Regions from separate parts of the Lysinibacillus sp. EB106-09-02-XG168 genome, predicted to be linked through region 2. Evidence: riboswitches for the same ligand, from Rfam matches in the RefSeq annotation. Region 2 holds a riboswitch; the other holds the start of a gene.
The links. Region 2 has a riboswitch for thiamine pyrophosphate ahead of thiC (phosphomethylpyrimidine synthase ThiC). Riboswitches for the same ligand answer to the same signal wherever they lie in the genome.
Positions count from the first base shown of each region.

Region 1: it holds a riboswitch for thiamine pyrophosphate, as region 2 does, so the genes downstream of both, AC3WSO_RS13000 (ABC transporter substrate-binding protein) here and thiC (phosphomethylpyrimidine synthase ThiC) in region 2, are expected to answer to the same signal.

Region 1 covers NZ_JBYTDN010000003.1:2,477,496-2,480,931, reverse strand. The annotation lists gene parC (DNA topoisomerase IV subunit A) at 1-1,724, shown strand, start outside; TPP riboswitch at 1,895-2,005, shown strand; gene AC3WSO_RS13000 (ABC transporter substrate-binding protein) at 2,179-3,174, shown strand; gene AC3WSO_RS12995 (thiamine-binding protein) at 3,176-3,436, shown strand, end outside.
Region 2 covers NZ_JBYTDN010000003.1:201,650-205,085, reverse strand. The annotation lists gene thiC (phosphomethylpyrimidine synthase ThiC) at 1-1,769, opposite strand, end outside; TPP riboswitch at 1,902-2,016, opposite strand; gene AC3WSO_RS02115 (AEC family transporter) at 2,219-3,148, opposite strand; gene AC3WSO_RS02110 (methyl-accepting chemotaxis protein) at 3,314-3,436, opposite strand, start outside.

The DNA.
Region 1 (3,436 bases), 2.3 Mb from region 2:
GTAAAATCATTGTGCGCGCTCAAGCAGTCGTGGAGCCAATTAAAGGTGGCAAAGAGCAAATCGTTATTACGGAATTACCGTATGATGTCAATAAAGCAAATCTTGTGAAGAAAATCGATGAGCAACGCGTGGATAAACGACTTGAAGGAATTGCAGAAATTCGCGATGAATCAGATCGTACCGGCCTACGTGTTGTCATTGAGCTGAAAAAAGATGTTCCAGGACAAGGGATTTTACAGTACTTGTTTAAAACAACTGATTTACAAGTAGCCTATAATTTTAATATGATTGCTATCCATAATCGTCGTCCGACAATGATGACATTGCCATTGTTATTGGATTCTTATATTGCCCATCAAAAGGAAGTCGTGACAAACCGCTCTATTTATGATTTGCAAAAGGCTAAAGATCGTTCGCATATAGTTGAAGGCTTGATAAAGGCATTGTCTATTTTAGATGAAGTCATTGCAACGATTCGTTCGTCGAATGATAAAAGAGATGCAAAAACGAATTTACAGGCGAAGTTTGACTTTACAGAAGTACAATCAGAGGCAATCGTTAGCTTGCAATTATACCGATTAACGAATACAGATATTACAGAGCTTCGCAATGAACAAGATGAACTGAATAAACTGATCGCCAAGCTTGAAGGGATTCTTAATAGTGAAGCAAAGCTTGTACGTGTCATTAAACAAGAATTGCTCGACATTAAAAAACGCTTTGCAGAGCCTCGTCGCTCAAAAATCGAGCAAGAGATTGAAGAAATCAAAATTACGTTAGATGTCCTTGTACCAAGTGAAGAGGTCGTAGTGACTGTTACAAAGGATGGCTATATTAAGCGAACATCTACACGTTCACATGCAGCTTCAAACGGTCAGGATTTTGCCATGAAAGATTCCGATTATTTATTATATGAAGCACATTTAAATACACAGCATCATCTACTGCTGTTCACAAATCGAGGCAATTATATTTATCAGCCTGTCCATGAGCTACCTGACATTCGTTGGAAGGATCTTGGTCAGCATATTTCAAGTATTGTGCCAACCGGAGAAGATGAATCTATTATTGCTGTATATGGTTTTGAGACATTCGAACAGGCCAATACGTATATTTTAACGGCTACGAAAGATGGACAAATTAAACGCTCATCAGTAGCAGATTATGCTGTAACACGCTATTCCAAGCCGATAAAAACGATGAATGTCAAATCAGGCGATGAAATGATTTTTGCAAGTATTGTGACGGACGAGGTAGAACTAATGTTAACGACAGATACTGCCTATGCAATTCGTTTCCCAATCGAGGAATTACCAGTAACAGGTGTAAAAACAGGTGGCGTCAAAGGGATTACCCTGAAAGACGGAGAAGCATTAGTTGGCATCAATGTTTTACCGCCAGATGAAACGTCCTATGTGGCAATTGTTACGCAACGCGGTGCTGTGAAGAAAATGAATGTAGCCGAAGTAGAAATGACTAGTCGTGCAAAACGAGGCTTAAAAGTATTAACAGAGTTAAAAGCGAACCCGCATCGAATCGTGGCTGTAGTCAAGGTCACTGATGGGGAACAGCTAATGATTGAAACGGAAAAAGGTGTGCAAGAGTCCCTTGATGTACAAGCATTAACTCGAGCAGATCGCCATTCAAATGGCTCCTTTAAAGTGGATATAGCTACAGACGGTGCCATTTCACATGTCTTCGCGGTCAAAAAAGAAGAGAAATAACATTAGTTTTCTAGCCCAGCCCCTTTGAGAGCTGGGTTTTTTTATAAAATGAAACCAATCAGCTTTGTGCTTTTATGAGGCTGTTTAATAATAATTCAGCACTATCGGTAAACAGACCCTTGTCATTTTCGGATGGATATGGGTATAATAATCATCGAAAAGTTCATATGGAAAGAATGTGGGGGGGCTGGTAGTTGCCAGCTGAGATTGTGTCCGATAGACGCTGACCCTTTGAACCTGATTTGGCTCGTACCAGCGTAGGGAACATCAATTCAAAAAAGAAAGTTTTTGATACTGATTGTAAAACGTCTGGGAGGAATCCTAGACGTTTTTTATGTTTTCAGACTTTTATTGCATGGACAGGCTTTAGTGTAAACAGACCGTGAATACGCTTTTTTCTGGTAAACACTTTCAATCATGAACACTTTCACACTACTAACTTGGAGGATTCAGCATGAAAAAATGGTTATTGGTCCTAATGGTTGCACTTTTAACATTAGTGGGCTGTAGCGAAAAAGAGGCTAAAAAGGATGCTAAAGGATTAACAAAAGTATCGGTAGTTCTTGATTGGACACCGAACACAAATCATACAGGTTTATATGTAGCGGAAAAACTTGGCTACTTTAAGGAACAAGGTTTAGATGTTGATATTTTATTACCTGGTGAAACGGGTGCAGATCAGCTCGTGGCATCAGGAAAGGCTCAGTTTGGCGTAAGCTATCAGGAAGGGATTACGCAGGCTCGTGTGCAGGATGTACCTTTAGTATCGATTGCAGCGATTATACAACATAATACTTCTGGCTTCGCATCTACCGCATCAAAAGGTATTACGTCACCAAAGGATTTTGAAGGGAAAACATACGGTGGCTGGGGTGCACCGCTTGAAAAGGCTGTACTACAATCACTAATGCAAACAGAAGATGCGGATATTAATAAGTTAGATATCGTCAATGCAGGTGATTTAGATTTCTTCACTATGATGAAAAAAGATATTGATTTTGCGTGGATTTATTATGCATGGACAGGTATTGAAGCAGAACTTCGTGGCGAAAAGCTGAACATGCTTTATTTAACAGATTATAGTGAGCAGTTAGATTATTACACCCCTGTACTTGCTACAAATGAAAAAATGATTCAGGATAATCCTGAGACGGTAAAAGCATTTGTCGCTGCTGCAGCAAAGGGCTATGAATATGCAATAAAACACCCTAATGAGGCAGCTGATAGTTTACTAGAAGCGGTACCTGATTTAGATAAGAACCTTGTGCATAAAAGTCAGGAATGGTTAGCAGATAAGTATCAAGACGATGCTGCACAATGGGGCGAGCAAAAATTAGCTGTCTGGGAAAACTACGCGAAATGGATGGCTGACAACAAAGTTTTAGAGGGCGAATTTAACGCAAAACAAGCATTTACAAACGACTTTTTACCGAAAAAGGAGACAAAGTAATATGGCAAACTCTTTAATAAGTGTACAAATTATCCCGAAAACTGAAACATATGAGGATGTAATCCCGTTTGTCGATGCAGCGATTGCAGTGATCGACGCTTCAGGGTTGAAATATGAAGTTCATCCATTAGAAACGACAATGGAAGGCGAGCTTACGACTTTGCTGCAAATTATTGAAGAAATGAATGCCAAGATGATCGAGCTTGGCGCAATCAATGTCATTACGCAAGTGAAAATTTTATATCAGCCATCCGGTATTACA
Region 2 (3,436 bases):
ATTTGACTGCCCGCCTTTTTAAATTCCTTCGCCTTCTCTTGCATACCTCTGTGGATTGCTTCCGTCGTATTTAAGTCTTTCTCTTTTGCATAAGTACGAATATCCTGTGAGATTTTCATACTACAAAACTTAGGTCCGCACATTGAACAGAAGTGCGCAGTTTTTGCTCCTTCAGCTGGCAATGTTTCATCGTGATATTCGACTGCACGCTCTGGGTCTAGAGATAGATTGAATTGATCTCGCCAGCGGAATTCAAAGCGTGCCTTAGATAGCGCATCATCACGTTGCTGTGCCCCTGGATGCCCTTTCGCTAAATCAGCAGCGTGCGCAGCAATTTTATACGTAATAACCCCTACACGAACATCCTCACGATTTGGTAAGCCTAGATGCTCTTTTGGCGTCACATAACATAGCATTGCCGTACCAAACCAACCTATCATCGCAGCACCAATGGCTGATGTAATATGGTCATAGCCCGGAGCAATATCTGTTGTTAACGGCCCTAACGTATAGAAAGGAGCTTCCTTACACACCTCTAACTGCTTGTCCATATTTTCTTTAATAAGATGCATTGGTACATGCCCTGGTCCTTCTACCATCACCTGTACATCGTGCTCCCAGGCAATTTGCGTTAATTCCCCTAGCGTTTCCAACTCCGCAAACTGAGCCTCATCATTTGCATCTGCAATAGAACCTGGACGTAAACCATCACCTAAAGAGAAAGCAACATCATAGGTTTTCATAATTTCACAGATTTCTTCAAAATGAGTATATAAGAAGCTCTCTTGATGGTGATATAAACACCACTGTGCCATAATCGAGCCTCCTCTAGACACTATGCCAGTTACACGATTAGCCGTTAATGGCACATAGCGTAGCAATACGCCTGCATGAATCGTGAAGTAATCTACACCTTGCTCTGCTTGTTCGATTAACGTATCACGATACACTTCCCACGTTAAATCCTCTGCCACACCATTTACTTTTTCGAGCGCTTGATAAATCGGCACCGTCCCTACTGGCACTGCGGCATTACGGATAATCCATTCACGCGTCGTATGAATATGTTTACCCGTGGATAAATCCATGATGTTATCAGCACCCCAGCGTGTAGCCCAGGTCATTTTTTCTACTTCTTCTGCAATAGAGGATGACACCGCTGAATTTCCAATATTGGCGTTAATTTTCACGTGGAAGTTGCGTCCAATAATCATCGGCTCTGCCTCAGGGTGATTAATATTAGATGGCAAAATTGCACGCCCCGCCGCGATCTCTGAGCGCACGAACTCAGGATCCATATTTTCGCGAATCGCTACAAATTCCATTTCTGGAGTAATAATTCCCTTTCGTGCATAGTGAAGCTGCGTTACATTTTTACCTTTCTTCGCACGCAAAGGCTTTCTAGATAAATCCGGAAAAACATTTTCTTTCATTCGTGGATCTTCGGCATTGCGGAATCCATTATCTTCCGGCTTAATCGTACGACCCTCGTATTCTTCAACGTCGTCTCGTTCTCTGATCCATATACTACGTAAAGCTGGCAATCCTTTCGTAATGTCCACCTTATGTGCAGGATCAGTGTACGGGCCACTCGTATCATAAACACGCACTGGTGCATTTTCCTCTTCACCAAAGCTTCCTGTCGTCGGACTTAAAGCAATCTCACGCATTGGCACTAAAATATCTGGTCGAGAACCTTCTACGTAAACTTTTTTACTTCCTTCAAAATTTGACATAATCGTAATATTCTTTTCGCTAACTGTTGTCATAAACTACTTCGCTCCCTTTTATATTTATACAAGGACCGAATCTAGCTCACCCCAACAAAAACGAAAGCCGAATCCAAAAAAATTTTGGATCCGGCTAAGAATGTAAAGGTATAGTTATTGCAAATAACAGTGTGCAATAATGGTTAACTTTCCCACGCTGGTATGAGCCAGATCAGGTCCAAAGGGTCAAGAAACCTCTATGCGTTTCCCTCTCAGCCTGACTCATCAGACTCCCCTAGTTAATACTATTAAGTTTGATGCTAGTGTAGCAGATATTGCTAATAGATGGAAGCTTCATTTAATTATTTTTAGCACATTCATCAAGAATCAGCGTCAGATTAGACTTTGGCGCACAACTTCTCGTTATCTGATGAATTCATATACTTTGAAGTTTTATCGGAACAATTCCAGTTTGTATTAACCACGGCAATCAAATTAGCACCTAGCCATTAGGTAAACAACAACTCCGCTACATAAATCACAATCGTCACTGTAATACAGCTCACAATCGTTGAAAATAAAACTGTTTGTGCAGCAGTTGCCGATTCTACATCATATTCTAATGCCAGACTGGAACTATTTCGCGATGTCGGGAATGAACTAGCTATAAAAAGTGATTGTGCCACGACACCGTCTAGACCAAGCGCAAATATGATAAGCAATGCTACGGCGGGCCCTATGATTAATCGTGTAAAACAGCTAATGTATACCATCTTATTGAACATGGATTTTATTTCAAGCTGTGATAGCTGTGCCCCTAAAGTTATTAATGCTACAGCGATAAAACCATCTGCCACATGGTCTATCGGAATTCTTACGAACTGTGGAATAGGGATATTAAAATAGTTCATAGTAACGCCAATAATAAGCGCATGAATAATAGGCATTTTGAGGAAATCCTTCAAAATTGACATACCTGATTTTGTTGAAGAAATTAAATTGTACAAGCCGTAAGTATACGTCGTCATATTTTGAAATATAACGAGAATAACTTGAATCGCTACCCCAATCGGCTGAGTCACAAAAATCATTTGGGCAACTGGAATACCATAGTTCCCTGAATTAATGAGGACAACGCTATTTTTAAACACCGCAGCCTCTGTTTGTACTAAACCGAGCCCCTTTGCTAGAAAGTGACTAAGTACCATCTGGCTTCCGATAAAGAGTAGAATAAAAAACGCAACTTCCCCAAGCACAGACAACTCTATACTCGTTTCATATAAATTCACAAAAACAGCTGCTGGCATGAAGCAATATGTAATAAGTTGAGATAGCGCCTTTAAATTAAAGCGAAATTTCCTTTGTAAAACTGCGCCAAGTACTAGAAGCACTAAAATCGGAGCAACAATTTGAAAGAAAATCATACTGAGATACACCACAGTGTTGTCCCCCTTTCCTCTCCTATAGTAGTGCTGTTATTATGCTTGGTCAATGTACTTCAAAGTTAACTCATGGTCATTTATGAGAAATTTTCATCCACCTTCTTTTACTATAAAAAAAGAAAGACTGCCTCAAATATCGAAGCATTCTTTCTTAAAGTTCCATTAAGCAAGCTTAAAGCGATTAACGACCTCTTGTAATTCTTTTGAAATCTCGTTCATATTATTGATGGAATCCGCAACCTTTTGTAGTTCCGCTTGTTGGTCAATAGCAGATGCACTTACCTG